Regions from separate parts of the Ornithinibacillus jepli genome, predicted to be linked through region 1. Evidence: a T-box and tRNA genes for the amino acid it is inferred to sense, from the RefSeq annotation. Region 1 holds a T-box; the other holds one or more tRNA genes.

Evidence for each region. A T-box is a leader RNA that pairs with one kind of tRNA and senses whether it is charged. The one in region 1 lies ahead of serS (serine--tRNA ligase), so its partner is inferred to be a tRNA-Ser.
Region 2: it has a tRNA-Ser gene. The T-box ahead of serS (serine--tRNA ligase) is inferred to sense a tRNA for this amino acid. The anticodon was not compared.

Annotation. Positions count from the first base shown of each region.
Region 1 is NZ_JBFEGG010000002.1:642,787-659,118, forward strand. Features, by position in the region: gene dnaN (DNA polymerase III subunit beta) at 1-1,120, shown strand, start outside; gene yaaA (S4 domain-containing protein YaaA) at 1,610-1,831, shown strand; gene recF (DNA replication/repair protein RecF) at 1,852-2,964, shown strand; gene remB (extracellular matrix regulator RemB) at 3,001-3,279, shown strand; gene gyrB (DNA topoisomerase (ATP-hydrolyzing) subunit B) at 3,303-5,222, shown strand; gene gyrA (DNA gyrase subunit A) at 5,318-7,834, shown strand; gene AB1K81_RS11360 (HD-GYP domain-containing protein) at 7,991-9,082, shown strand; gene AB1K81_RS11365 (YaaC family protein) at 9,088-10,044, opposite strand; gene guaB (IMP dehydrogenase) at 10,233-11,708, shown strand; gene AB1K81_RS11375 (D-alanyl-D-alanine carboxypeptidase family protein) at 12,223-13,557, shown strand; gene AB1K81_RS11380 (GNAT family N-acetyltransferase) at 13,811-14,266, opposite strand; T-box leader at 14,437-14,652, shown strand; gene serS (serine--tRNA ligase) at 14,700-15,974, shown strand.
Region 2 is NZ_JBFEGG010000001.1:1,210,898-1,227,229, reverse strand. Features, by position in the region: gene AB1K81_RS06420 (Na/Pi cotransporter family protein) at 1-1,438, shown strand, start outside; tRNA gene AB1K81_RS06415 (tRNA-Asn) at 1,654-1,728, shown strand; tRNA gene AB1K81_RS06410 (tRNA-Met) at 1,737-1,813, shown strand; tRNA gene AB1K81_RS06405 (tRNA-His) at 1,839-1,914, shown strand; tRNA gene AB1K81_RS06400 (tRNA-Ile) at 1,923-1,999, shown strand; tRNA gene AB1K81_RS06395 (tRNA-Ser) at 2,009-2,101, shown strand; tRNA gene AB1K81_RS06390 (tRNA-Phe) at 2,154-2,226, shown strand; gene AB1K81_RS06385 (superoxide dismutase) at 2,377-2,988, shown strand; gene AB1K81_RS06380 (MFS transporter) at 3,110-4,384, shown strand; gene AB1K81_RS06375 (peptidoglycan D,D-transpeptidase FtsI family protein) at 4,453-6,585, shown strand; gene phoU (phosphate signaling complex protein PhoU) at 6,721-7,380, shown strand; gene AB1K81_RS06365 (hypothetical protein) at 7,428-7,982, opposite strand; gene AB1K81_RS06360 (hypothetical protein) at 8,005-8,214, opposite strand; gene rpmG (50S ribosomal protein L33) at 8,390-8,539, shown strand; gene AB1K81_RS06350 (5-formyltetrahydrofolate cyclo-ligase) at 8,615-9,172, shown strand; gene AB1K81_RS18550 (hypothetical protein) at 9,254-9,439, shown strand; gene AB1K81_RS06340 (rhomboid family intramembrane serine protease) at 9,548-11,098, shown strand; gene AB1K81_RS06335 (hypothetical protein) at 11,117-11,950, opposite strand; gene AB1K81_RS06330 (spore germination protein) at 12,086-13,543, shown strand; gene AB1K81_RS06325 (YqgQ family protein) at 13,628-13,843, shown strand; gene AB1K81_RS06320 (ROK family glucokinase) at 13,836-14,798, shown strand; gene AB1K81_RS06315 (LTA synthase family protein) at 14,959-16,332, shown strand, end outside.

The DNA of each region.
Region 1 (16,332 bases):
GCGTGATCAATTAATCGATAGTGTTCAAGATGTAATGAAAGCTATATCTTCTAGAACAGCAATTCCAATTTTAACGGGAATGAAAATGGAAGTGAAACAGCATGGTATTACGTTAACAGGAAGTGATTCTGATATTTCGATTGAATCTTATATTCCTGCTGAAGAAGATGGCATTGTAAATGTTGAAGATATTGAAGAAGGTAGTATCGTGTTACACGCAAAATACTTCCCAGATATCGTACGTAAATTACCAGAACAACACGTAGAAATTGAAGCGGATGAAAACTTAAAAGTAACCATTCGTTCCGGTAAAGCAGAATATAACTTAAATGGACAAGATGCAGAAGAGTATCCGCAGCTACCTAAGCTACAAACAGATGATAGCTTTGAACTTCCAACTGATCTGTTAAAAAGCTTAATTAAACAAACTGTATTTGCGGTATCATCTATGGAAACGAGACCGATTTTAACTGGTGTTAAATTATCGTTAGTAGATAACAAATTATCTTTCACAGCAACAGATAGTCACCGCTTAGCTTCAAGAGAAGTTCCAGTTAGCTCAACAAATGTTCAATTTGAAAGCATTGTTGTACCTGGAAAAAGCTTAAATGAATTAAATAAAATATTAGATGAATCAGAAGAAACGGTAGAAATTAGTGTAACAAACAATCAAATTCTATTTAGAACAAAACACTTAAACTTCTTATCTAGAATTCTAGATGGAAACTACCCAGAAACTTCTAGATTAATCCCAGAACAAAGCAAAACTATTCTTCATGTGAAAACAAAAGATTTAATTAGTAGTATTGATCGTGCTTCTTTACTTGCTCGTGAAGAACGAAATAATGTGGTAAAACTGACAACATTAGATCAGAATATCGTAGAAATTACGAGTAATTCACCAGAAGTTGGACATGTTTCGGAAGAACTTTCCGTGCAATCGATCGAAGGAGAAGAATTAAAAATTTCCTTTAGCTCGAAATATATGCTGGATGCATTAAAAGTAATGGAAGTTGATGAGGTGAAAATTGATTTTACTGGCGCAATGAGACCATTCATCATCCGCCCAGTCAACGACCCATCCATGCTACAGCTGATCTTACCTGTTAGAACTTATTAACATGTGGATAAGTAGATTTTAATTTATATCACATGCATAGTCCGCGGCAAGAATAGACTACGCTCAGTGCTATAAATTATGGATTCTTTTCTTTAAAATATAATTTTATTAAAAATCTCTAACAGTTTGTATAAAGCAATCAACTTTATCAGCTCCGGAAATATACGTAGACTCCAGCGGGAGGAAAGGCATCGGTGAGACCCCACAGCTCGGAACGAGCGAGGAGGCTCACCAGCCGCCCGCGGAAAGCGAAGTATATTTCCGGAGCGGGGGTAGAACAGCTAATCTTAATCATAGAATAAATAAAAAAAGCTTTTATCACTAAAAATGAGTGATAAAAGCTTTTTTTTATGCACTTAAGAGGCATTTTTAAGGCTATATAAACGTTTTACAGGTAATTTAAGGGGTCATACCTTTCCTTATAGCAAAAACTTTAGTAAAATAGGAATAAGCGATAATTTCAAATATCAACAGAAGCTGGTGATTACATTGCATACACAAATTGAAATTAATACGGAATATATCACCCTTGGCCAATTTATCAAACTAACCAATATTTTAGAATCTGGTGGTATGGTAAAAGCCTTTTTACAGGACGTGGGTGCCATTGTAAATGGTGAATTAGAACATCGCCGCGGAAGAAAACTTTACCCGGATGATGTCGTGGAAATTGAAGGTGCTGGATCTTTTATCGTTGTCCAAAAAGATTAGTTCCTAAATGAGGAATATACATGCATATTGAAGAGTTAACCTTAACTAATTATCGAAACTATCCAAAACTTGAGCTTACATTTGCTGATAAAGTGAATGTCATCATTGGTGAAAATGCTCAAGGGAAAACGAACCTAATGGAAGCTATTTACCTTCTAGCATTTACGAAATCCCACAGAACGCCAAAAGAAAAAGAATTAATCCGTTGGGACGAAGATTATGCTAAAATAGAGGGTAGAGTAAAAAAACGAAATCAATCGATTCCACTTGAAATCGTAATCTCTGCAAAAGGTAAAAAAGCGAAATTAAATCATTTAGAACAAAGAAGATTAAGTGATTATATTGGTAACTTAAACGTCGTCATGTTTGCACCTGAAGATTTAACACTCGTAAAAGGACCTCCACAAATACGTAGAAGATTTATCGATATGGAACTCGGGCAGATTCAACCGCGTTATATCTATCATCTAGGGCATTTTCAAAAAGTACTAAAACAGCGAAATCATTTGTTAAAGCAAATGCAGAAAAATAGAAGTATGAATCGGGTCATGCTGGATGTTCTAACCGAACAATTAATTGAGCATGCTAGTACGATTTTAGAACGTCGTTTTGCCTTTATTGATTTACTCCGGAAATGGGCAAAGCCGATTCATCATGGTATAAGCCATGAGTTAGAAGAACTTGAGATTGTTTATGCCCCGTCGATAGAAGTATTAGAAACAGCATCTAAGGAGAAAATAGAAAGTAGTTATCGAGAGAAATTTAACCAAATTATAGAAAAAGAGATTGAACGAGGAACTACACTATCAGGACCACATCGGGATGATATTGTTTTTTATGTAAATGGAAAAAATGTCCAAACCTATGGGTCACAAGGTCAGCAGCGGACAACCGCTTTGTCTTTAAAGCTTGCTGAAATCGATCTTATTTTCAGTGAAGTAGGAGAATATCCAATCCTCCTCCTAGATGATGTCTTAAGTGAATTAGATGATTTTAGACAATCACATCTTTTAAATACGATTCAAGGTAAGGTTCAAACCTTCGTATCGACGACAAGTGTTGATGGTATTCATCATGAAACCTTGGAAAAAGCAGATATTTTCAGAGTCCATAACGGAAGCGTCACCACCTAAAGAAACGTATATGGTGACTTTTTGGGGGAGTAAAATTTGTTTATTCATATTGGAAATGGCAATGTTATTCGGTCAAAAGATATCGTCTCCATCGTTGACCATAATATTATTTCATCATCCACCATCATGGACGAGATGATGACAGCGAACAAGGAAGAAATCCTTGGGCCTAAAGTTGGTGCCAAGTCAGTCGTTATTACGAATAATCAGTTGTATTTCAGTACATTGTCAGTTGCAACCTTAAAGAAACGGGCAAGTATGATTTCAACAATTAGTAAATTAGACGATTATTCAGAGGATCTAGAGCTTGAATAATTAGAATGTAGGTGGAAAAGGCAATGGAAGAAAAAGTAAATGCAGAACAGTCATATAATGCCGATCAGATACAGGTATTAGAAGGTTTAGAAGCAGTTCGTAAAAGACCAGGGATGTATATCGGGTCTACAAGTGAAAAAGGTCTTCATCACTTAGTTTGGGAAATCGTGGATAACAGTATCGACGAAGCACTTGCAGGCTATTGTGATCATATTCAAATTATTATCGAAGAGGATAACAGTATTACCGTAAAAGATAATGGCCGTGGTATTCCGGTTGATATTCAAAAGAAAACGGGTAAACCAGCAGTTGAAGTAATCATGACTGTACTCCATGCCGGTGGTAAATTCGGCGGTGGCGGATACAAAGTATCTGGTGGACTACATGGTGTTGGTGCGTCAGTAGTAAACGCCCTATCAACGAATTTAGAAGTATATGTTCATCGTGATGGTAAAATCCACTTTATGGGATTTGAACGTGGTGTGCCAACTGGTGAGTTAAAAGTAGTTGGAGAAACGGATTATACAGGAACTACTACTCACTTTAAGCCAGACCCTGAAATCTTTACCGAAACTACAACGTATGATTTAGATACTCTCTTACAACGTGTTCGTGAATTAGCATTTTTAAATAAAGGAATTCGCATCTCGATTGAAGATAAACGTACTGGTGAAGAGGCAAAATCATTCCATTACGAAGGCGGAATTAGTGAATACGTCGAGTATATTAACCGCAATAAAGAAGTACTTCATGAGCCTTTCTATGCAGAAGGGGAAGACCAAGGAATCAGCGTGGAAGTAGCGATTCAATATAACGAAGGCTTTACAAGTAACATTTACTCATTTGCGAATAATATTCACACGTATGAAGGTGGAACACACGAGTCAGGATTTAAGACAGGTTTAACCCGTGTGATTAATGATTATGCTCGTAAAAGTGGTCTAATGAAAGAAAATGAGGCGAATTTAACTGGTGATGATGTACGTGAAGGAATTACCGCTATCGTATCAGTTAAACACCCGGATCCACAGTTTGAAGGACAAACCAAAACAAAACTAGGAAACAGTGAAGTTCGTGCGATTACCGATTCGGTATTCAGTGAGCTATTTTCTAAGTTTTTACTAGAAAATCCTTCGGTTGGTAAAACAATCGTAGAAAAAGGTTTAATGGCTTCTCGTGCCCGTGCTGCTGCGAAAAAAGCACGTGATTTAACGAGAAGAAAAAGTGCGCTAGAGATTTCCAATCTACCAGGTAAACTGGCAGACTGCTCATCTAAAGATGCTTCAATTAGTGAATTATACATCGTTGAGGGTGACTCAGCGGGTGGTTCTGCGAAGCAAGGTAGAGATAGACATTTCCAGGCGATTTTACCGCTAAGAGGTAAAATTTTGAACGTAGAAAAAGCACGTTTAGACCGTATTTTATCTAACCTGGAAGTACGTTCGATGATTACTGCAATGGGAACCGGTATTGGTGATGATTTTGATATTACAAAAGCACGTTACCAAAAGATTGTCATTATGACCGATGCCGATGTTGATGGTGCACATATACGAACATTACTATTAACATTCTTCTATCGTTTTATGCGTCCATTAATCGAGCATGGCTATATTTACATTGCTCAACCACCTCTTTACAAGGTACAGCAAGGAAAAGCAGTTCACTATGCGTATAACGATGCTGAGCTAGATAGAATTTTAAATGAATTACCAGATATACCAAAACCAGGTATCCAACGTTACAAAGGTCTTGGAGAAATGAATGCGGAACAGCTTTGGGAAACAACGATGGACCCAGAAAACCGTACGTTATTACAAGTAGAATTAAAAGACGCGATCGATGCCGATCAAGTTTTTGATATGTTGATGGGGGATAAAGTAGAACCCCGTCGTCAATTCATCGAAGAAAATGCACAATATGTGAAAAACTTGGATATTTAAATTTACTAATTTGAAATAAGGGAACCGGTAGAATCGGTTTCCAAAAATGTTTGAACGATTAGTTTGTCCAGACATTATCAGGAGGTTTTAAATCGATGGCGGATCAAGAACGTCAAAGTGTAAAAGAAATTAATATTAGCCAAGAAGTACGGACATCCTTCTTAGATTACGCGATGAGTGTAATCGTCTCCCGTGCATTACCAGATGTACGCGATGGAATGAAGCCTGTACATCGAAGAATATTATATGCAATGAATGATTTAGGTATGCATTCGGATAAAGCGTATAAAAAGTCAGCCCGTATCGTTGGAGAAGTTATCGGGAAGTACCACCCACACGGTGACTCTGCCGTTTACGAAGCAATGGTACGTATGGCACAGCCGTTTAGTTATCGTAATCCATTAGTCGATGGACACGGAAACTTTGGTTCTGTTGATGGTGATTCTGCAGCTGCCATGCGTTACACCGAAGCAAGAATGTCTAAAATTTCGATGGAATTACTACGAGATATTAATAAAGACACGATTGATTATCAAGATAACTATGATGGCTCAGAGCGTGAACCAGTAGTCTTCCCTGCCCGTTTCCCGAACCTTTTAGTGAACGGTGCATCTGGGATTGCCGTTGGGATGGCAACAAATATTCCGCCACATAATTTAGGAGAAACCATTGATGCTGTTTTAGCTGTTAGTAAAGATCCTGATATTTCGATTGATGAGATTATGGAGAATCATTTACCAGGTCCAGACTTCCCTACTGCTGGGATTATTTTAGGACGTAGTGGTATTCGTAGAGCCTATGAAACTGGTAAAGGTTCTATTACCGTTCGTGCGAAGGTAGAAATTGAGGAACAAGCTAATGGTAAATCAACCATACTTGTAACCGAACTACCGTACCAAGTGAACAAAGCAAAACTAATCGAAAAAATTGCCGAACTAGTTCGAGATAAACGTATTGAAGGTATTACAGACCTTCGCGATGAGTCAGACCGTAATGGTATGCGTATCGTGATGGAATTACGTCGTGATGTAAATGCTAATGTTTTATTAAACAATCTTTATAAATACACAGCATTACAAACTACTTTTGGTGTGAATACATTAGCTCTAGTAAACGGTATTCCTAAAGTATTGAATATTAAAGAATGTCTCCATCATTACTTAGACCACCAAAAAGTTATCATTAGACGCCGTACGGAATTTGAATTACGAAAGGCAGAAGCAAGAGCACACATTCTAGAAGGTCTACGTATAGCCTTAGATCACTTGGATGAAGTAATTGCCCTTATCCGTAATTCGAAAACAGCGGATATCGCGCGTGAAGGCTTAATGACACGTTTTAAATTATCCGAAAAACAAGCACAAGCAATCCTAGATATGAGATTGCAACGCCTAACTGGTTTAGAGCGTGAAAAGATTGAAAATGAATATACTGATTTACAAAAACTAATCGAAGAATTAAAAGGCGTATTAGCTGATGAGGAAAAGGTTTTAGAAATTATTCGTGAAGAATTAACCGAAATTAAAGAGAAATATGGTGATGAACGCCGCACAGAAATTACGGTTGGCGGAGCTGATTTCTTTGAAGATGAAGATTTAATTCCAGAAGAAAATATCGTCATTACCTTAACCCATAAAGGCTATATTAAACGTCTTCCATCTTCCACATATCGCGTGCAAAAACGTGGTGGACGAGGTATCCAAGGAATGGGTACGAATGAGGATGATTTCGTAGAGCATCTTGTTTCTACTTCTACTCATGACACGATTCTATTCTTTACGAATAAAGGAAAAGTGTACAAAGTAAAAGGATACGAGATTCCAGAATACAGCCGTACTGCGAAAGGGTTACCAATTATTAACCTTCTTCAAATTGAAAAAGAAGAATGGATTAATGCGGTTATCTCTGTGAATGAATTCAGTGAGGACTTGAATTTCTTCTTCACGACAAAACAAGGTATCTCCAAGCGTACGAGCTTGTCTCAATTCGCCAATATTCGTAAAGGCGGACTTATAGCTCTAGGATTACGTGATGATGACGAACTTATCTCTGTTCGTTTAACAGACGGTACGAAGGATATTATGATTGCAACGAAGAATGGTTACTTGATTCGTTTCCCAGAAGAACAAGTAAGATTAATGGGAAGAACTGCAACCGGTGTTCGTGGTATCTCCTTACGTGATGACGATGAAGTAGTATCGATGGAGATTTTAGAAGATGGCTTACAAATTTTACACGTTACGAATAAAGGTATCGGTAAACGTACGCCAGAAGATCAATATCGTATTACGAAACGTGGTGGTAAAGGTATTTTCACCGCAAAAGTCTCAGAAGATACCGGTTATATCGTATCCGTACAAGCTGTAACAGGTGAAGAAGATATTATGCTTATAACAGCAGCTGGCGTACTAATCCGTATCCCAGTAGAAGGCATCTCTCAAACCGGAAGAAACACACGAGGCGTCCGCCTAATCCGCCTACAAGAAGGCGAAGAAGTAGCAACCGTCGCAAAAATCGACCGCGAAGATGAAGAAGAAGAACTAGAACAAGATCTAGAAACTCCAAACGGAGAAGAAGTAAACGAAACAACAGAAAATGATATAGACGAATAGTAGTCTTTAATTGAGGTTGGGATATAGCTAGATAATCCGAATTTAGTACTTTACTAGCGCAGTGCATTTCTGGAAGCGGGGTAGATGCTGTAACAATCGGGTCTATGCTTGGGACATTTTTATCCCAGCCTCTATTAATAAAAGGGAGGGAATAACATGCGTGTTTCACCATCTCAATTAGTTCCAGGATGTATCCTATTACGAGACGTCAATGGAAAAACAAACCGCCCAATAATTCCAAAAAACACCGAACTAACAGAAAAACATATCACTGTCTTACATAAATTTTTGGTCGAACATGTAGATGTTTCGAATTTATTGAACAATGGTGCACCATTTAAGCCCGACTCTATCGACGAAAAAACAGAATCACCTGAATCAGAATCAACAACCATTAATTTCCTTCAGCTACCCTTTAAAGAACATTATCTTTACGTAGTGAACGAATACAAAAAGCTATTTAAATCCTGGAGAAACAAAAAAACGATTGAAAGTTTAGCTGTACGGAACCTTATTTTACCTTTACTTGACCGAATGGATGAAATAGGTTCAGAAGTATATACACTCCATCAATATGCTAATAAAAAAGATTATTTCTATCATCATAGTGTCTCCGTATCCGTACTTAGCGCCTATTTAGGGAAAAAGATGGGTTATCAAAAAGGAGAATGGCTCCAAATCGGATTAGCAGGTCTTTTAAGTGATGTAGGAATGGTGAAGTTAGGTGACTTTGCTTTTAACAAGGAAGGTGTCTTAACGAACGAGGAGAAGTTAGAGATACGAAATCACCCTACCTATTCGTATCGAATGGTGGAACACATCTCTTCTATACCATATGCCGTTAAACTAGCAGTTTTACAGCATCATGAACGTAAAGATGGAAGCGGTTATCCTTTAGGGCTATCACAGGATAAAATTCACGGGTTTGCAAGAATTATTGCAGTCTGTGATATGTACCATGCAATGACAAGTGATCGTATTTACCGTGAGAAACAATCACCATTTAAAGTAATTGAAGAGCTCCAAAAGGATCAATTTAGTAAGCTAGATCCAAGAGTTGTGCAAGTGTTTGTTGACGCAATCGCTAATTTTTCCATCGGAACGAAGGTTGTCCTATCCAATGATCAAGTAGGAGAAATCGTCTTTATTGATCAAAAACAACCAACTAGACCAATTGTCCGTTTAGATAACGGAGAAATAATTACATTAAGCAATCATCATAATTTGCATATTAAAGAAATTGTATAGAGGGACTACATGCCCTCTATTTTTTTGTATAAATATTTCCCAATTAAGATAGGTATCTTTTTTTGTGTAATATCTAAAAAGCTTGATATAAATGGGTAATCAGCATCTGGCTTCGTTGCTAGTAACTCCCCCCACCACTCTGCTTCATAGCGGGATAACATACTAAGATTATATAAAAGCAAATAATGCACCATGATTTCAGATATGGGAAAGAAAAGATTTCGATCAGTGGGCATATATATGATATGATTCAAGTCCATTGGAAAAGGACTTACCGTTTGTATGAAAGGCTCAGATAAATGTAGCTTTAAACAATCCTTCTCCTCTATCGTCTCTTTTATCGGTAAATATGCCGTTAACCGTTTTACGATAGCATTTTCCGTCATATAGTAGTCATCACAAATCGACTTTGGAATGTGGAGTGTATCATCCCCTACTTTCCCAATTCTAATTAGGCTTTTTTCCTCTTCTAATTCGAAATACGAGATTAGTTCGGGAATTAAACTAAACAGAGACCGCATTGTCATTTTTTCAAATGGTAGTTTAGTAATTCCGAATAAATGTTGAGAAAAGTACGGGAATAATCCTTTATGCTGAAGCTTCACCTCATCTTCTAAAAAGCTATAGTCTTTCTTTTTCCGCTTTCTAGCAGATACTCCATGAGCCAAAACCGATGTTGATTCTGGATAATCCGGCCGTTTTGTTAGTAGACATGCTTTTAATAGATGGGCCATCCCATAAAAAAACATGACAGGCTTTAAAACCGTATCAAGTTTCTCACCAGCACGATAATATTCTCTTCCGTGATGTAAGCAATACATAAAAACATTACAATTCTCATAGCTCTTTCTATCACAATCGACATCTTCTAATTGTTGATAGCACTGGTATAAATATTTCTGAGCTGTTTGTTGTGATTGTAAATACGTATAAAACGAATTAATATCTTCTAAAAACCGCATAAATACGTCCTCTTTTTTTGATAGAAAAATTTGAAAATATGAACATTTAATTACCAGAGATTGTATATTGAAATTATTCTTATGTTCCAGTATTGTATATAACAATAGATATACGTATTAGTTTTTCCTAAAGATAGATTTTATATTCTTTTACCTTAGTTCCTGATTAATAAATGAGGAGGATTAATATGAGAAAGGATAAGTTTGCGAAAGAAGGATTAACGTTTGACGATGTATTATTAATACCGGCTAAGTCCGAAGTTCTACCTCGCGAAGTTGATGTCAGTACTATCTTAAGCCCGAACTTAAAATTAAATGCTCCATTAATTAGTGCAGGGATGGACACGGTTACGGAAGCAACAATGGCAATTGCGATGGCAAGACAGGGTGGTTTAGGAATCATTCATAAAAACATGTCTATCGAAGAACAAGCGGAACAAGTAGATCGAGTCAAACGTTCGGAAAGTGGCGTTATTACGAATCCATTCTTTTTAACACCGGACCATCAAGTGTTTGACGCAGAACATTTAATGGGTAAATATAGAATCTCTGGTGTACCAGTTGTAAATAACGAACAGGAACAGAAGCTTGTAGGTATTATTACGAATCGTGATTTACGTTTTATTCAAGATTATTCAATTAAAATTTCTGAAGTCATGACTAGCGAAAATTTAGTGACGGCACCAGTTGGTACGACACTAGATGAAGCGGGAAACATTCTCCAACAGTATAAGATAGAGAAATTACCGTTAGTGGATGAAGATGGCATTCTGAAAGGCTTAATTACCATTAAAGATATTGAAAAAGTGATTGAATTTCCAAATGCTGCAAAAGATGCCCAAGGGAGATTATTAGTTGGTGCAGCTGTTGGGGTAACAGGAGATTCGATGAAGCGGATTGAATCATTAGTAAATGCTGGTGTTGATGTTGTAGTCGTAGATACAGCTCATGGGCATTCGCAAGGTGTATTAGACCAAGTAAGAAGAATTCGCGAAGCTTATCCAGAACTAGATATTATTGCAGGAAATGTCGCAACGGCAGAAGCTACAAAATCTTTAATCGAAGCTGGCGCAACCATCGTAAAAGTAGGAATTGGACCAGGTTCTATTTGTACGACTAGAGTAGTAGCAGGTGTTGGTGTACCACAGATTACTGCAGTTTATGATTGTGCAGAAGCGGCAGCAGAATACGGCATTCCTGTCATTGCAGATGGCGGAATTAAATATTCTGGAGATATTACCAAAGCCATCGCAGCCGGAGCACATGCTGTCATGCTTGGTAGTATGTTTGCAGGAGTATCGGAAAGTCCTGGTGAAACCGAAATTTATCAAGGCAGAAGATACAAAGTTTATCGTGGAATGGGCTCAGTTGGCGCGATGAAAGCTGGTTCTAAAGATCGTTACTTCCAAGAATCATCTGATGCGAAAAAGCTTGTTCCAGAAGGTATCGAAGGAAGAGTTGCCTACAAAGGACCTCTAGCAGATACAGTCCATCAATTAATCGGTGGTTTACGTTCAGGAATGGGATATTGTGGAACGCCAACAATAGACCAACTAAGAACAGAAGGACAATTCATTCGCATAACAAACGCCGGCTTACAAGAAAGCCATCCACACGACGTCCAAATTACGAAAGAAGCACCGAATTATTCTTTAAAAGGATAATTCATATAATAGATTAAGTTGAAACACATGAAAAAACCGAACTAATTTTATTCCTTCTGTAGAATTTGAATTAGTTCGGTTTTTTGCTTGTGGTGGATTTAGAATTATTTGAATGGCCACTCCATCGTATCAACCATAGTGAAATTCTAATAAAAACAATGACAAATATAGCTTGTCGTGTATTATCCAGTAAATCAAAAGGGGCATTTCTTATAGAATCAATGATCGTGTAGGAAATGAATAGCAAAATAAACCCCCCTATAAGAATTAGTAATTCCCGTACTACTTTATTTTTCATAGAATCCCCCTTCAAATTCTCTACAAATACAATATATATATAATTAAATTTGGATTTTATAAAGGAACACAACTGAAAAGTGATACCTATAAGTAAATTTGACTAATTACGACACAAAACCAAGATCAGAGTTTTTCTAACCCCTATTTTATGATAAAATACAAAAGGTGTTCTATAAAAATACAAGCATTTCATTACAGGGTGGAGGTTACCAAAGTGAAACAGATCTATTCCAAACTATTTATGATGTTTCTCGTTGTCTTAATCGCAACAACATCATTTATGTCACAACCTATGAATACACAAGCACAAGAATTAGAATTAGATGCTGAATCAGCTATTTTAGTTGATGCGGAGACGGGAAAAGTACTATATGCCAAAAGCCCTGACATTGCACTTCCACCAGCAAGTATGACCAAGATGATGACAGAATATCTTGTTTTGGAAGCAATTGAAAACGGGGAAATTACTTGGGAAACAACAACACAAATTAGTGATTATGCATATAGCATTTCTGCCAACCCTGAGTTTTCAGGAATTGGATTAACACAAGATAAAAGTTATACCGTAAAAGAATTATATGAAGCAATGGCTATCTTTTCCGATAATGGAACAACGATTGCTCTTGCAGAACTAATTTCAGGTTCTGAAGGTGAATTTGTAAAACGTATGAACCAAAAGGCTGAGGAAATGGGTCTTCCAGATTATCAATTCGTAAACTCAACGGGACTAGACAATAGTTCACTAGGTGATAATTATCCAGAAGGAACAGATCCGAATGGGACAGACTTGCTTTCTGCTCGTTCTTTAGCTTTGTTAGCATATAACTTAATTAATGAATTTCCACATGCACTTGAAATTTCAAGTCGTATTGAGGATGATTTTGAAGGCTATACTGTTGAAAATTTAAACTGGATGTTGCCACATGAAGCATCTTATTTACAACAGTTTTATTATGAAGGAATTGACGGCCTAAAAACGGGTTATACAGGTCTTGCTGGTTATACGTTTACTGGTACAGCTGAACGTAATGGCAATCGATTAATCACGGTTGTCATGCGGACAGACAGTAAGGAAGCTCGTTTTGAACAAACAGCCAAGTTAATGGATTATGGCTTCAGTCAATTCGAAAAGAAAGATCTATTTGCTGCGGGATATCAGCTTGAAGGAAAAGAGTCTATTCCAGTAGCGAAAGGAAAAGAAGATACAGTAGATATTTCTATCAAAGAAGGTATTTCTCTTCCAGTAAAAAGTGGCGATGAAGAGCTTTATAGCTTGGAATATAGTATTGATAAAGACTTATTAAATGAAGATGGTAATTTGATAGCCCCAATTAAAAAGGGCGATAAAATTGGTACTGCAAAACTAGTTTATACTGGTGAAAATGATTACGGCTATATCTTTAATGCTGATAATTTAACTGTTGATATTGTTGCGGAAAAGACGGTAGAAAAAGCAAATTGGTTCATGCTAACATTAGGTGCAATCGGTGATTTCTTCAGCGGAATCTTTTCTTCTATCGTGGATACAGTTAAAGGTTGGTTTTCTTAAAAAATAGTGAGGCTATAACAAAAATATTTTAGTCAATCGAGTAACCAAACATAGTGCACCTACCACGCACCGGAAATATACTACGCTTTCCGCGGGCGGCTGGTGAGCCTCCTCGTGCTTTCGCACTGCGGGGTCTCACCGATGCCTTTCCTCCCGCAGGAGTCTCCGTATATTTCCGGTGCTGGTAAGGTGCATTATTCAGCTTTATACCTGAACTATTTAGTTAAATCCCACCTCTTTTTTTGAATTATAACTATAATTCCATTGTCATAAATACACTATTTGGGTCCTCTTCGTAATCGGCAAAAGGATCACAATAAAGAAACCCAAAGCTTCTGTACAGTCTTCTAGCGGGTTCAAAGGCATCCATGGAGCCAGTTTCTAAGCTAAGACGCTTATATCCGCGTTGCCTAGCTTCTACTATAATATGTTCCAAGATTCGCTTAGCAACTCCCTTTCTCAAATGTAGCGAGGATGTCCGCATAGATTTAATTTCACCATGCCCTCTATCAATTTCTTTAAGAGCACCACACCCTACTAGTTCATCTTGCTCCCAAGCACTCCAACAAGTAATTTCAGGCTTTCGTAGTCGATTAATATCGAGTGCATGAATACTCTCTGGTGGTGATATGTTAGCCATCTCCCGTAGATGTCCTTCGATTAACTCGATCACTTTCGGGTTTGTTAAGTCATCCAGTACAATTTTCAAATGAACCCCTCCCCTTATTTACTTTTTATATAGCCACACTCTACCCTCAAAGTAAATATGTTTTATGTATAGTAGTCTACATATCGTAAAAAATAGTTAGTAGACTAAGGATAAAAACTTGCACTTTACACAAAAATTAGCTAATATATTGATTAACTAAAACATGAGTTTGAAAAGTGATGATAGGAAATAGTAACAGTATTATTTTCTCAAGAGAGTCGATGGTTGGTGTGAATCGATGTAAATCTACTGTGAATCCATCCTGGAACTGGTTTACCGAACGAACAGTAAGTAAACCCGGTTACGTGCCGTTAACACGAATGAGCCGGAAGAGATTTCTCTTCAACAAGGGTGGCAACGCGGGAATATCAACTCTCGTCCCTATTATTGGGATGAGGGTTTTTTTGTATTTAAAAATAAGGAGGAATTTACCATGTTAGATATGAAGTATTTACGCAATCATTTTGAAGAAGTAAAAGCAAAACTACAACATCGCGGTGAAGATTTATCGGAATTAGATCGCTTTGGCGAATTAGACGAACGTCGTCGTGAATTAATTACGAAAACAGAAGCTTTAAAAGCACAGCGTAATGAGGTTACGAAGCAAATTTCTCAGCTGAAAAAGGAAAAGAAAGATGCGGATGAAGCCATTAAAGAAATGCGCCAGGTTGGCGATCAAATTAAAGAATATGATGATGAATTAAGAGAAATTGAAGAAACATTAAATACAATCATGTTATCGATTCCAAATATCCCACATGAAAGTGTTCCAGTTGGTGAAGATGAAGATGATAATATTGAAGCTCGCACATGGGGAGAGGTACCAGCATTTAATTTTGAAGCACAGGCCCATTGGGATGTTGCAACAAATCTAGATATTATTGACTTTGAACGTGCTGGAAAAGTGACCGGTAGCCGTTTTGTATTCTATAAAGGCCTTGGTGCTAGATTAGAGCGTGCTTTATGGAGCTTTATGATGGATTTACATGCTGATGAGCATGGCTATGTAGAGATGCTACCACCAACGATTGTAAATCGTGCAAGCATGACTGGTACAGGACAGCTTCCAAAGTTTGAGGAGGATGCGTTTAAATTAGAAGGTTGGGATTATTTCATGGTACCAACTGCTGAAGTACCAGTTACGAACTATCATCGTGAAGAAATTTTAAGTGTCGAAGATTTACCTACGAAATATGTAGCATTTAGTGGAAGCTTCCGTTCAGAGGCGGGTTCTGCTGGCCGTGATACACGTGGCTTAATCCGTCAGCACCAATTTAATAAAGTAGAATTAGTGCAATTTGTTAAGCCTGAGGACTCTTACGAAGCGTTAGAGGAATTAACAGGACATGCGGAAAAAGTATTACAGCTACTTCAATTACCATACCGCGTGATGAGCATGTGTACAGGTGACTTAGGATTTACAGCTGCAAAGAAATACGATATTGAAGTGTGGATTCCAAGCCAAAACACGTATCGTGAAATCTCTTCTTGCTCTAACTTTGAAGATTTCCAAGCAAGACGTGCAGGAATTCGTTTCCGAAGAGAACCGAACGGCAAACCAGAATTCGTACACACCCTAAACGGCTCAGGCCTAGCCATCGGCCGCACCGTAGCAGCCATCCTAGAAAACAACCAACAACCAGACGGCACCGTCAAAGTACCAGAAGTACTAGTGCCATATATGGGTGGAGTGGAGTTTATTAAGTAAAGTTTTTATGTTATTAGTTAGTGTGCTAGTCAAATAGGAATTAGGATAAAATTTATTGCTATGAGTGGCGGGAATACACGTAGACTCCAGCGGGAGGAAAGGCATCGGTAAGACCCCGCAGTGCGATAGCACGAGGAGGCTTACCAGCCGCCCGCGGCAAGGTAGACACTGCGAGGTAGTTTCGAGCAGATGTCGCCCCTGTGCTGAAAGTAAAAGCGAAGTGTATTCCCGCCACGGACATGGCATGAGAACTATAGGACAGGCAACAATAAAAATTATCTCTCAAATAAGAAAAGTTTTATATTTAAATACCGACAAAAAAACGCATAAATCGTGTTGACATTAAATTTTAAATCAT
Region 2 (16,332 bases), on a different contig from region 1:
AAGTAGTTCAGGTACGACAGTCCTTACAGTTGGATTGGTTAGTGCTGGTTTTATGACGTTAAGACAAGCTATAGGTGTTATCATGGGTGCAAATATCGGCACAACGATAACGGCATTTATTATTGGAATTGATGTTGGGGAATATGCTTTGCCGATTATTGCTGTTGGTGCGTTAATAATCTTTTTCTTTAAACATCAAAAGTTTACAGCAATTGGGCAAGTAATCTTTGGCTTTGGATCCCTATTCTTCGGTTTAGAGTTAATGAGTAGTGGTATGAAGCCATTAAGAACTTTAGAAGCATTTCAAGAATTGACGATAAGCATGAGTGAGCACTCTATATTAGGGGTTGTAATCGGTACTCTATTTACTGTAATCGTACAGAGTTCAAGTGCAACAATTGGTATATTACAAGGTCTGTATGCTGAAGGAGCAATTACTTTAAAGGCTGCTTTACCGGTTCTATTTGGGGATAATATCGGTACAACGATTACGGCTGTCCTGGCTTCTTTAGGCGCTACAGTTGCTGCTCGTCGCGCTGCTTTTGTTCATGTGATTTTTAACTTAGTAGGAACAACAATATTTTTATTATTATTAAATTTATTTACGCAATATGTTATTTATTTACAAAGTCATTTTTCACTAAACGAGGAAATGACTATTGCGTTTGCACATGGAAGTTTTAATGTGTTAAATACTATTATCCAATTCCCGTTTATAGGACTTCTAGCTTGGATAGTTACAAAGCTAGTTCCTGGTGAAGATACAACGATTGAGTATAAGCCGAAACATTTAGATCCCATCTTCATCCAACAATCTTCTGCCCTTGCATTAGACCAAGCAAAAGCAGAAGTGGTACGTATGGGTGAATATGCCTATCAAGGAATGGAAGAGACTAGTTTATACCTTTCAACTAACCAAACAAAGCATGCTGATATGGCATTACAAATTGAAGGGGCATTAAACAGTTTAGATAGGAGTATTACTGATTATTTAATCGACATCTCTGGTGGGTCTTTATCAGAATTTGAAAGTGGAAAACACACTATCTTAATGGATACTGTAAGAGATATAGAAAGAATTGGCGACCACTTTGAAAATATTGTAGAGCTAATTGATTATAAAATCTCTAACAAAGTTATCATAACTGATAAAGCACAAGAAGATTTAAATAATATGTTTGACTTAACAATGTCTACTGTTAAACAAGCAGTCAAGGCTCTTGATACGAACAATCGTGAAGAAGCTTTAGCAGTAGTTCAAAAAGAAGATCAAATTGATAAAATGGAACGTAGCTATCGGAAAAAGCATATTATTCGTATGAATGAAGGGGATTGTAGTGTATCTGCAGGTATAGTCTTTGTAGATATAATCTCAAACCTAGAAAGAATTGGCGACCATGCAGTTAATATTGCAGAAGCAGTATTAGGGGATCAATAAAAATAAAGGGAGGTATCAACCTCTCTTTATTTTTTTAAATTTTTTATTGATATTTTTATTTAAAGGTGATATAGTAATTATTGTCGTTTTCAATACACCCTTTTTTAATACATATTTTAATTGTAAAATAGTTGTTGACACGAATGTTTGAACATGTTATATTATATCTCGTGCCACTTAAATAGTAGACAAGTTAACAACTTATTATGAATTATTCCACAGTAGCTCAGTGGTAGAGCAATCGGCTGTTAACCGATCGGTCGTAGGTTCGAATCCTACCTGTGGAGCCAAAAAAAATGGCGGCGTAGCTCAGCTGGCGAGAGCGTACGGTTCATACCCGTGAGGTCGTGGGTTCGATCCCCTCCGCCGCTACCATTACTATCATTTGTTTAACATCATGGCGGCCGTGGCGAAGTGGTTAACGCACCGGATTGTGGCTCCGGCACTCGTGGGTTCGATTCCCACCGGTCGCCCCATATATAAAGGACCCTTAGCTCAGTTGGTTAGAGCTATCGGCTCATAACCGATCGGTCGCAGGTTCGAGTCCTGCAGGGTCCACCATGTATACTCGGAGGTATACCCAAGTCTGGCTGAAGGGATCGGTCTTGAAAACCGACAGGCGGGTCAAACCGCGCGGGGGTTCGAATCCCTCTACCTCCTCCATACATATTATTTTGATTTTAAAAAAAATATTGAATTAACAACATAATATTTAGGCTTGGTAGCTCAGTCGGTAGAGCAATGGACTGAAAATCCATGTGTCGGCGGTTCGATTCCGTCCCAAGCCATCATTTCAAACAAGCACTTTGCTTGTTTTTTTGTTGTAAAAGGATAATTAATGGGCAAATAATTTGCAAGAACTGGAAACCTCTGATAGTCTTTCATGTAAAGGGTGATATACCCTTGAATAACATATATTTGAAGGAGGATATTTCGAAATGGCAAAATTTGAATTACCTGAATTACCTTATGCATATGATGCATTAGAGCCAACAATTGATAAAGAAACAATGAACATCCATCATACAAAGCATCATAATACTTATGTAACAAACTTAAATGCTGCTCTTGAAGGGCATTCTGATCTTCAAGATAAAACACTTGAAGAATTAGTAAGCAATCTTGATGCATTACCTGAAAGCGTTCGTACAGCAGTACGTAACAATGGTGGTGGACATCATAATCATAGCTTATTCTGGAAAGTTCTATCTCCAAATGGTGGCGGGGAGCCAACTGGTGAATTAGCTGATAAAATTAACGGTAAATTTGGTAGCTTCGATAAATTTAAAGCGGAATTTGAAAATGCTGCTAAAACTCGCTTTGGTTCAGGTTGGGCATGGTTAGTAGTAAGTAACGGTGAACTTGAAGTAACAAGTACTCCAAACCAAGATTCTCCTTTAATGGAAGGTAAAACTCCTATTTTGGGACTTGATGTTTGGGAGCATGCATACTACTTAAATTATCAAAATAAACGTCCTGATTATGTAGCTGCATTCTGGAATGTAGTAAACTGGGATGAAGTAACTAAAAACTATAACGAAGCTAAATAAAACTTTATTGGTAAACTTAGAGGAGGACACATAGTGTTAAACTATGTGTCCTCCTCTTTATTTTGTATATCTATATTTGAATTGCTTACACTAAGGAAAGAGAGAAAAGGGGCAATTCAATATGCAAAAAACCTTACAGTATGTTTTTGGGAAAACAAAGGTAAATAGGGACCTAATACTATTATTAGTAATCGGTGGATTATATTCACTAGGAATTTATTTATCCAATACTTTTGTAAATGTCTACTTATGGAAACAAGCAGAAGGTAATTACTATACGATAGCTTTTTATAATTTAGCCATATTTATTTTTCAACCACTTACTTTTATAGCCGCCGGAAAAATTGCGAAAAAAGTGGACCGAGTAATAGTATTAAGGTTAGGTGTTATCTTTCTATCGCTATTTTTTTTAATGGTATTAATAATAGGTGACAAAGCAGCATATTTTAATTTTTTGTTAGGAAGTTTATTAGGTATTGGATATGGTTTTTACTGGTTGGCATTTAATGTACTAACCTTTGAAATAACAGAACCGGAAACTAGAGATTTGTTCAATGGCTTTCTAGGTGTATTACAGTCTTTAGGGGGAATGGTTGGACCATTCAGTGCTGGTTTCATCATTTCTAAAATGCCTGCAAATATAGGGTATAGTACGATATTTACTACTTCTTTCATTTTATTCATTTGTGCTGTAGCATGTAGTTTTTTTCTAAAAAGAAGACCTGCAGAAGGTGTATATTTATTTGCAAGGGTAGTAGCAGAAAGAAAAAATAATAGAAACTGGAATAGGATATTAAATGCTCACATTTTTCAAGGGTTAAGAGAAGGTATTTTCCTATTTGTTATTACGATTTGGGTTTATATTGTAACGCAAAGTGAGCTTGCACTTGGTATGTTTAACCTCTACTTCTCGGGTTTTTCATTTGTCTTCTATTTTTTGGCTACTAAATTTATTAAACCTTCAAAACGCAAAAAAGCGATACTCTTGGGTAGCTTAATGCTATTTCTAGCATTGTTTATTATCATTTTCCACGCAAGCTATGCTACTTTAATTATATATGGAATTATTATCGGGATTGCATATCCAATTGTGAATGTACCTTATCTATCGATGACTTTTGATGTAATTGGAAAGGCATGGAAAGCTGGTGAATTACGGATTGAATATATTGTTGTCCGTGAGTTATTTTCTAATATTGGCCGGGTAACTTCTATTATAACCTTTATTATTAGTATTTCACTATTTGATAGTGAAAAGATTATCCCAATATTATTAATCATTTTTGGTTCGATGCATTTAGGAGTATATATATTTGTAAGGAATATTTTTCTGACGGGTACGAATAAAAAGGATGTTCTTATAAAAGATCAAGTGACTGATGAAAATAATCGTTAAACTCCTCACGTATAAATGGTATAATAAAAAGATAATGAAACCATAGAATTTTGTAATGGGGGAGAGAAATGAAGAAGGAAAAAAAACAAAAAGCGCAGCTTCCCTTTCGATTAAATATATTATTTTTCATCGTGTTTTTACTATTTGCTGTCCTAATTTTACAACTAGGTGTAGTTCAAATACTAAATGGGGAAAGTTTTCAAGAAGAAATTAATAGAACAACACAGGATACAACAAAGCTTCCAGTGCCACGTGGCGAGATTTATGACCGTAATCATAATGTGATTGCTAAAAATAAACCAATGTATGCCATAACATATACACCTCCTAAAGGTGTTCAAGCAAAAGATCGATTAGAAGTTGCCCAGAAGCTTGCACTTTACATCGATATGTTTCATCCAGATAAAGATGAAAAAGAAAAACAAATTAACAGAATAACAGATCGGGATAAGAAAGAGTATTGGTATGTGTTGAATCCTGATAAAGTGAAGGACAAATTATCGGTTGAAGAAGCTGCTGATATGGAACCGGCAGAGCAATATAAAGTGATTCTGGACAGAATTACCGAGGAAGAATATGATAATAATCTATCAGAGCAAGATCTTGAAATTATTTTGATTAAAAAAGAGCTTGATCGTGCTTATGCGTTAACACCACAAATTGTAAAGAGTGAAAATGTAACTCCGGAAGAATATGCAAGGGTTGCAGAACATCTCTCTGAATTACCAGGTATTAATGCGACTACTGACTGGGTCCGAGAATTTCCATACGATGATACATTCAAAAACATTATTGGAAATGTATCCACGGAAAAAGAAGGGGTACCAGCTGAAAACATAGATTACTATTTGGCAAAAGGATATAATAGGAATGACAGAGTAGGCTTGAGTGGACTTGAAGAACAATATGAGGATTTTCTTCGAGGTAGGAAAGAACAAGTCGAATATGAAATGAGTAAAAGTGGAGTGATTTTAGACTCAAACGTGGTCGTCCCTGGTGAGAGTGGAAAAGATCTTATTTTATCCATTGATATCGAATTTCAAAAAATGGTTGATGAAATTCTTAAAAGTGAATTAGAAGCAGAAACACAAGGTGGAGACAATAGATTTTTACGTGATGTCATGGCAGTTGTCATGAATCCTAACACGGGAGAATTGTTGGCTGTTTCGGGGCAAGGATATTATGATGATCCAAAGACAGAAGCCCGTGAAAAAAATGACATAGTTGATGTGGGATATAAAGCTCTATACGATGCCCATCGTCCTGGCTCTACTGTTAAAGGTGCTACCGTATTAGCAGGGTATGAATCAGGTGTAATCAATCCTGGAGATAGCTTAGTAGATAAACCGATTAAAATAGCAGGGACTGAAGAGAAAGGTTCTTGGAAAAATCTTGGCTGGGTAGATGACCTTAGTGCATTAAAGCAATCATCCAACGTATACATGTTCTTTATTGCAATGAAAATGGGTGGAGAATATAACTATGCTTACGATAAAGGAATCACTTTTAATCCAGCTGCTTTTACTAAAATGAGAAATTACTTTAGACAATTTGGGCTAGGGGTTCCAACAGGTGTTGATTATCCATATGAAGAAACTGGATTTGTTGGTCCGACTGACATAGTTGGTGCAGCAGGTTTATTTCAGGACTTTGCAATTGGACAATATGATACCTTTACAGCTATGCAACTAGCACAATATGTTTCAACTATTGCAAACGGCGGATATCGAGTTCAGCCCCATTTCTTAAAGGAAGTTCGGAATCCTAGTCTAGATGGTGAAAATCTTGGGTCTGTATATAAGACTGTTAACACAAAAATATTAAATAAAATAGTGATGGACGACAATTTAATAAATAGGGTGCAAGAAGGCTTCCGTCAAGTTTATCAAGAACCTGGTGGAACAGCTTATAACTATTTTAAAGAGACCAATTTTAATGCAGCGGGTAAAACAGGTACTGCAGAAAGTGATGTATATATTGATGGGGAGCATTATGAGACCATTAATTTAACAATGGTATCATATGCACCATATGATAACCCCGAAATCGCCCTTTCTGTTATAGTGCCTAATCTAGATGTTGACACTAATTCTGCCATTAACCATAATATTACACGCAGAATTTATGAAGCATATTTTAGCCTTAAAGAAAAACGAGATCAAGCTAATAATAATACCGAAAATGTTGATGAAAATGAGTAAGTATTTACCCTAAGACGAATAATGTCTTAGGGTTTTATTATACGAAAAATTTACAATATTTTTACATAAGGTTAATATATCTTTCATATTAAACCGTTAGGATAAGTATATGATGAAATGGGGGAGATCGATAGTATGCCAAGCAGAGAGCAGTTCCATTCTGAAATGGAAGAGTTAAATCAGGATATTATTCGAATAGCAAATAAAACAAAGAAAGCCCTTAGTAATTCAATTGACGCCTTATTTAACCAAGATATCGAATTAGCTAAGCAAGTTGTTAGTGATGATAAATTAATTGATAAAGAAGAAGCATCTATCAATGATAAAACAATTTTACTTATAGCGAAACAACAACCAGTTGCAACCGATCTTCGACGCTTAATTATAACACTACGGGTAGCAACCGATATTGAGCGAATGGGGGATAATGCTAAAAATATAGCTAAATCTACTATACGTTTAGGGAAAGATTATCAAGAAGAAATACCAAAAGAATTAAGGACAATGAGTAATACAGCGTTGGTTATGTTGGAAACGGCTTTAAGTGCTTTTCAGCAAGAAGATATTTCGTTCGCGCAAAAGCTAGCGGAGATGGATGATAAAGTTGATAAATTATATAAACAAGTCGTAACAAATATGCTTGGTAAAACAGCAATTAATTCTGAGGAAGTTCAATATTTGATGCAAATTGCTTTTAGTGCACGATATATTGAGCGCTTCGCTGATCATATTACGAATATTGGAGAGAGTATCTTATTTCTAGTAAAAGGTGAAATAGTAGATTTAAATGATTAAAAAAGAAGAGGGTATTAGGGAGAATTCCCTAAAACCTCTTCTTCTTTTTATTTTGTAAGTGCTTCTGCTATTTCGAAATAGCTCATATCACTTGATAAAGTGAATTGTCCAAGCTGGATTCGGTTTGCATAACCTTCATCTTCTAAATAAGAAATAAATTCACTAGAACTATCTATAATACCATTTGATTCAAGTTGGTTGCTGATTGTTGATGAAGGCATACCAGCTTCGATAGTTAGTGTATAGGATTTTGCAGTTGGTTCTTGTTGCTCTGTTTGATTAGCGGAAGATTCTTCACTTTGGTTATCAGTAGATTCTTCTGTAGAGCTCTTATTGTCATCAGATTCGTCTTTATCAGAAACTTCTTCTGTTTCAGAAGCAACTTCAGTTTCTTTCTTATTCACTTCACCATCCATAGATAAAGAAATATATTCTGTTTCTGTTAATACACGATATCCTTGTTCTTTTAATTCGTTAACAACATCTTCTATTGGCATTTCTGAAAAATCTTCTTTAGAGCTACTTGTGAAATAGTTAATTACTAACATAATAAGGGCAGCTGTAAAAAGACCAATTGCAAATGCACGTATGGTTTGTTTCATGTTCTCCACCTAACTTTAATTATTAATAGAAATCAGCTTCTTGATATTCTTCTGTAAGTAGTTCCTCTTCCAAAACTTTTACTTTCTTTTTAAGCTGGTACGTTTCTTGCATTGTCGAAATTGATAATTGCTCGATTTCACTCTCAATTTTCTCAAAACGATCGTTTAAGAAAAAAGAAGCAATGAATAAAGCTACTGCAATCACAACAATCGTTATTCCTGCGATAATCATTTACTTTACCTCCATTCATATACATACTAGTTATATCACACAATTCGACATGAGGAAACCATAAATTTTTTCCATAGACTTGATTGATTGTAAAACATCTGCTATTATTAATAAGTCTGAAAAGAACTAATAGATGCGATTAATGCAAGTTTACTATAAGTTTGGAGGGAAAAACATGCGCGTAAACATTACTTTAGCTTGTACTGAAACAGGAGATCGTAACTACATTACAACAAAAAATAAGCGTACAAATCCTGAGCGTATTGAGCTTATGAAATATTGTCCACGTCTTAAAAAACATACTTTACACCGTGAAACGAAGTAATCTTTCACAACAAAGGCTTGCTCTTAATATAATATAGAGCAAGCTTTTTCTTTAAAAAAAATTAGGGGTGTGGGTATGCAAAAGGATGAATTAAGAAAACAAATCATACAAATCTTAACTAAGTTATCTGAACAAGAAAAAAATCAAATCGAAGAAAAACTTCGATATAACTTATTCCATTCAACATTATGGAAAGAAGCTGAAACAATTGCTATAACGATGTCGCAAGGTTTCGAATGGAATACAAAACCAATTATAGAAGAAGGTTGGAAGCAAGGAAAAGTGATAGCTGTTCCAAAGTGTTTCCCTAAAGAAAAAGAGCTTATTTTTTACCGCTTACATAGTTTTCATGAACTTGAAACAGTCTACTACAATTTATTGGAGCCAAAGCCTACAGAAAAGAATAGATTGTCTAAGAGCTCTTTGGATCTAATTATTGTACCAGGAATAGTATATGATTCTAATGGTTATCGGATTGGTTTTGGTGGAGGTTATTATGACCGTTTTCTTTCATCCTTTAATGGAGAAACCATTTCAATATTAAGTGAAAAGCAATTAGTCGAAAGTGTGCCTTCTGAAGCACATGATATAGCAGTTAGGCATCTCGTTATAGAAGAAGGTTTTATAAAATAAATTCTATAAGAATATTTTTTGCTTAAAGAAGAAGACTATAAACACCAACCTTTAAAAGGGGTGTTTTATTTGAGAGTTTTTATGATGCTAACAGCTATCATCGGTGTTCTATCTTTTATATATAAATGGAGATATAAAATCATGAACGCCATATTAGCTGTCAGTTTCTTAAGGAAGTTAGCTGTATCTATATCCATGAACTTACCCTCTATTCGGAAAAATATTCTTCCTAGTATCTTTAAGGAAACCACAGATTCAACAACTTAATGCATGTTGGAAAAGGGCTGTATATACAGCTTCTTTTTTATTTGCTAATTTTTAAAAAAGGTATTTATTATTTTATTTTGATATGATGTAAAAAGGGGAGGGGAATGAATGAACCATAAAGAGAACTACATTATGTATTCGATTGCCCATAAATTAGTTAATGAATATGGTTATGAAATTTTATATTTAAATAATAAGGCAGAAGAAATTTGGCTTGAGAAGTACGAAAATAAAGCTTCTACCGTTTTAAGAATATCTACAACAGGTTTTGATTGGAAAAACCACTTAAAGAAAGATATTGCCATTGTTTTTCAGAAAATCGGTGCAATGCGAAAATTGTTACGGGGTAAAGATATAAAAGTACATAATGTTTATATTTCCCCACATACGCCAATTGATAGTTGGGAAATGCTAAAGAAACCTTTGACATTTCAAGATAAAAAACCTATTTTAATGAACATATATTATTTAACAGGTGATGACGTTTTTGCTGAGCAAAAGCGTCTTGAAGAAAATATAGGTGTTACAGTATCGTACGATGAAGAAAGTATAACGGATGAATTGATGGAAACGTCTATCCAACGATATAAAGTCGACCTTTATAAGCGAATTCAAGAAAAACAGAAACAAGATCAGCGAATTTTCAATTATGGTAAGCCATTATTTACCTATCTATTAATAGCGATTAATGCGATACTTTATTTACTAGTAGAATTAAATGGCGGAAGTCAAGATAATAAAACATTAATTGATTTCGGTGCAAAGTATAACCCTTTAATCGTTGAAGGTGAATGGTGGCGTATTATATCCTCGATGTTTTTACATATAGGATTTTTACATTTTGCTTCGAATATGTTATTCCTTTATTATTTTGGATCATTAGCGGAAAAAATCTATGGATCAACTAGATTTTTTATTATTTATATGCTAGCAGGAATAGGTGGTGGATTAGCTAGTTTTGCCTTTGTTACTAATATATCCGCAGGAGCATCTGGTGCTTTATATGGGTTGTTTGGTGCGTTTATCTATTTTGGAATATTCCATAGACGTATTTTTTTACAAACAATTGGAAGAGATGTTTTAATGCTGTTAGGAATTAACATACTTTTAGGGTTTATTTTACCCCAACTAGACGTCTATGCTCATATGGGCGGACTAGTTGCTGGTTTTATGGCTGCTGGTATTGTGCATTTTCCTAAAAAAAAGAATGTTCCCTTGCAGATGATTACTTTCATTATTTACTTAGTGGCAATTATAGGAGTATGCATATTCGGCATTCAGCATAACGAAACTGATCCTAGTTATCATTTAATAAAAATAGATAGTTATTTACAAGATGAGCAATATGAAAAAGTAGTAGAAAGTGCGACGCTTGGTTTGAAAAATCCTGGAGAATATAAGGGAATGTTGTTATTCCAGAGGTCATATGCCTATATTCAATTGAATGAATTAGATTTCGCAATAGCTGACTTAGAACAATGTATTCAGTTACTTGAAAATCCGAAAGATCTTCCAGAGGCTTTTTCAAACCTGGCCATTCTATACCTAGAAAAAGGGGATCAAAGGGCAGAAGAAATGATTGAAAAAGCCTACCAAGCAAAACCTACAGATAATAAAATGAAAGAACTATACGATGTAATTAAAAATAATGGTGATTAAGTATAATGTATACTTTAATCACCTAGTTTTTTGTATTAATCTATTCATTTTGCTATTCATTTCATATAGTACATATAAGTGTTCACCGTTTTTATCTAATAAAATTAATGGTATATAACTGGTTAGCTTTTCTTTAGAATCAATAAATGGTATTAAATAGTTTTTATATATTCCCTCCCATAACTGCCCCATAATACGATCTGTATCCTCTTGATTAAATCCTGGGAATGGTTTTTCTTGAAATTGGTAAAGGCTTGTTAATGGTATGCTGTAATATTGATTGATGTCTATATTGTAATGGCTCCATAATTTTTGCCATCGTGGTAGTATGTTATTTTTAGTTTTTGTATCCAATTTCTGATTGATTAATGGATTTGATTTTTCTCGAGATAGTCCAATAAAATGATTATCTTTCTTCAATACATAGAATATCTCATGTGATAATTTCTGAATACTATTGATTACATCATCATGATGAATTTCACCATAATGAAATGAGATAGCTTCCCATTTCTTATTATCATTTGCCTTAATACTTTCGGTAAACGTGATTGTGTCCGTATTCTCTCTCCACTTACTTCGCATCCCATAAAGTTCTCCGTCAGCGAATAGTAAGGATACATCTTGTCTTAAATACAGTGGAGTCTTAGACTTGGATTGTACATTCCAAGTAAGGCGATAACCTTGTTTTTCAGTTGAAGACAACTCTAATGAAGTTGAAGCAGAATCGAAGCTTGTCCCATAATCTATTGGAAAATACGTAATAGTTGGTGCACTTTTCAAATCCTTTACGTAGTAGATTCCAATAGAAGTTACAATTAAGAAACTTAGGACTATTAGCACATTTTTCATAAACGTCCATCCTTAGATAAATTTATTTCTTCATTCATATGTAAAGATGTACTAGTTTATGAATGGTCTACCATGAATAGAATTGATAGGTACGTATAAACTATGGCTAACATTAAAGATTTGCATGGAGGGACTATGGAAAAGGAAAAACAACCACTATTTTCATCATTTGATCAAAACAATTCCTATATGCAAGAAAGGTTACAAGTTGATAAAAATTTTGATATTGTCAATCTGGATTTAGAGTATGCGGAAAGAAAAATGGCAATGTTTTTTATTGATGGCTTTGCTAAAGATGATATTCTACATTTATTAATGAAATTTTTAGCTGATCTCGACCCGGAGGATCTCAAGCCAGATGCTTTAACAAAATTAATGAAAAGATATTTACCTTATGTAGAATTAGAGGAAGTAGATGATTTAAATCAGGCGGCAGATACAGTTTTAGGTGGACCGACTGCATTACTAGTTGATGGAATTAACAAAATCATTATTATTGATGCTAGAACTTACCCTGTCCGATCACCAGGAGAACCTGATTTAGAAAGAGTTGTAAGAGGTTCAAGAGATGGATATGTCGAAACGATTGTTTTTAATACTGCATTGACAAGAAGAAGGATACGAGATCGTTCATTACGTATGGAATATATGAAAATTGGTAGAAGGTCCCAAACCGATATTTGTATTTGTTATATAGAAGATATTGCGGACAAAAGTAGAGTAGAGGACTTAAAGAGTAAATTAAAAGAAATTGATACGGATGGTCTTCCAATGGCTGAGAAGACGATTGAAGAATATGTAAGTGGGAGACATTGGAACCCATTCCCGAATGTTCGGTATACGGAAAGACCAGATACTGCAGCAAGTCATTTATATGAAGGTCATGTTCTCATCATTATCGATGGTTCACCTAGTGTGATGATTACTCCAACAACTTATTGGCATCACTTACAACATGCAGAGGAATATAGACAAAAACCACTTGTCGGGGCATACCTTCGCCTCGTAAGATTTATTGCTGTATGGGCATCTATTTTTATCTTACCGCTATACTATCTATTTTCAACAAATCCTGAATTATTACCAAGTGGAATGGAATTTATTGGATTAAAAGAATTAGGTGTAGTTCCTATATTACTTCAGTTTGTCATTGCTGAAATCGGAATAGATATACTTCGAATGGCGGCAATACATACTCCAACATCTCTAGCCACAGCAATTGGTTTAGTTGCAGCTATCTTAATTGGACAAGTAGCGATAGAGGTAGGTCTGTTCTCTTATGAAGTTATTTTATATTTAGCAGTTGCAGCAATTGGAACTTATGCTACACCGAGTTATGAAATGAGTCTTGCAAATCGGATAGTACGTTTGTTTTTATTACTATCCACAGCTGCATTCGGTGTCAACGGTTATATGATAGGAACGCTTCTTTGGTTACTATATACCATACGAATGAAATCCTTTGAGATTCCATATTTTTGGCCGGTCTTACCATTTTCGTTTCGTGCTTTTCGTGACGTTTTTATTCGAACGCCAATACCATTAAAACGAAAGAGACCTACGATTTTACACCCACAAGATCCAGACCGATAAGTAGAGGTCTTGGGTCTTTTTATTTTGCAAAGAAATTTATATCCCTTTTTAATATATTTGGTATAATATAGATTGGTGATTTTTATGAATTCAATTTATGATGTGCAACAACTCTTAAAAAGGTTTGGTACATTCATTTATACGGGAAATCGACTCGTAGATTTAGAGTTAATGCAAAATGAGATTAAGGAAATGTATACATTTGGTTTAATTAGTGTAGAGGACTATAGATTAGCGCTTTTACTTCTACGACAAGAAATAAACATACTAAATTCTAAAAAAGGTGAGAGACATGAATAAATCAATAATTGTTGGAGTAGATATAGGAGGTACTACTGTTAAAATAGGTTTACTAAAAGACAGTGGTGAAATTATGAAGAAGTGGGAAATAGATACAAAGAAGTCAACTGACGGAACGACTGTCATTAATGATATTTGGGAATCGGTTTTAGTTAAACTGAATGAATTAGCTATAGATTTAAATGACGTTTTAGGAATTGGCATTGGAGCTCCCGGTTTTATTGACGGTGAAAAAGGGTATGTGTATGAAGCAGTAAATATTGGTTGGCAAGAATTCAAACTTTCTGACTATATGTCTCGTAAAACTGGCTTACCAGTTTTTGTTGAAAACGATGCAAATATCGCAGTTTTAGGAGAGAACTGGTTAGGTGCAGGTAATTTGGCAAGTGATATTATAGCCGTTACTCTAGGTACAGGTGTAGGTGGCGGACTAATAGCTGGAGGAAAAATCTTAAATGGGGTAAACGGCACTGCAGGAGAAATTGGTCACATTACAGTTGAGCCAGATGGACATAGTTGTAATTGTGGTCGAAGGGGTTGTCTAGAGACGATATGCTCAGCAACTGGAATTGTTCGTCAAGCGAAAAAATATATAGAAGAAGATTCTACAAGTAAGTTGGCTCAATTAGAAAAGAAAAATGGAGCAATTACAGCTAAAGATGTATTTGAATTGGCGGCAGTTGGCGATAAGGATAGTATTCAAATCGTTCAGCATACGGCAGATGTACTAGGTTTCGTTTTAGCTAATCTAGCCGTCACCATAAACCCATCGAAAATAGTAATAGGTGGCGGAGTTTCTAAGGCGGGAGATTTATTATTACAACCTATTAAAAATTCATTTACAAAGTATGCTTTGCCACGAACTAGTGAAGCATGTGAAATACGAATTGCAGAATTAGGAAATGATGCTGGAATCATTGGTGCAGCTTATTTAGTGAAGGAAAATATTTCCTGATAGGTAATTTTTCTCCTATTAAATGTCATGTTTTTGAAACTTTTTTGTGATTTAACACGTCTTATATGATAGCAAGTTTATTTTGCACGATAAGTATGCCGTTACGATTCTAGCTGGAAAAAGCATATAGTAAAGCAGTAGTTTCTTAGGAGGAAATGTTATGAATATTAAAGGAATAAAGCTTCCTTTATATGTAGTAGCTACACTATTATTTGGTATTAAAACATATCTTGTTTATCGATTCTTATTTACACTTGAATTGGAAAACACGATGCAAGAGTTTATCTTATTCGTAAACCCATTCGTTTCAGCATTTTTAATATTTGCTATTAGCGTTTGGATAAAAAGACCTGAAAGACAAATGAAATATTTACGTTATACAATCTTACTTGGTACACTTATTATTTATGCAAATCTAGTATTCTACCGGTCTTTCTCCGATTTCATTACCATTCCACAATTAATGCAAGGTGGAAATATGGGAGATTTAGGATCTAGTATTTTATCGTTGATCAAAATTTATGACATACTTCTATTTGTGGATGTTGTTGTTATTTGGTATTTAAGTAAAAAGCATCAAGAAAGAGTTGTGACGAATTATCCTCGAGGTGGGAAAGTATGTGCCCTTGCATTATCTTTAGCATTAATGGTAGGAAATTTCTTTTTAGCAGAGATGGAAAGACCACAACTTTTTACAAGAGCGTTTGATCGTGAATATTTAGTTAAGTATATTGGGTTATTTAATTACCATGTGTACGATATAGTTCTGCACTCTAAAGTCAAATCACAACACGTTTTCGCTGATGGAAGTGAGTTACCTGCAATTGAAGATTATGTTGATAGTGTAATAGCTACAGGTGATAAATCAGAACTTTTTGGAGTAGCAGAAGGTAAAAACGTTATTCTAATTTCTGCGGAATCGTTACAAAGCTTTGTTATTAACAATACGGTAAATGGTCAAGAAATCACACCATTCCTTAATAGTTTAGTAGATGATGAAGATACGTATTATTTTGAAAACTTCTATCATCAAACTGAACAAGGAAAAACATCCGATTCAGAGTTTTTAACTGAGAATTCTCTTTATCCTTTACCTAGAGGGGCGGTTTTTTACACTCATTCTCAAAATGAATATAAAGGATTACCAGAAATATTAGGGAATGAAGGGTATTATAGTACTGTTTTTCATGCCAATAATGATAGCTTTTATAATCGTGACCAAATGTATCCAAGTTTAGGGTATGATTATTTTTACGATGTAGAGGCATACGAAGTAAATGATAACAATAGTATAGGTTGGGGATTAAAAGATAAACCATTCTTTGAACAATCCATGAAGTATTTGAATACGCTTGAAGAACCTTTCTATGCAAAGTTTATAACACTTACGAATCATTTTCCGTTTGAATTGGATGAGATGGATAAATCAATCGATCGTTATGACTCGAATTCGAATACCCTAAATAACTATTTCCCAACTGTAAGATATATGGATGAATCAATTGAGGAATTTTTCCAACTTCTTAAAGATTCA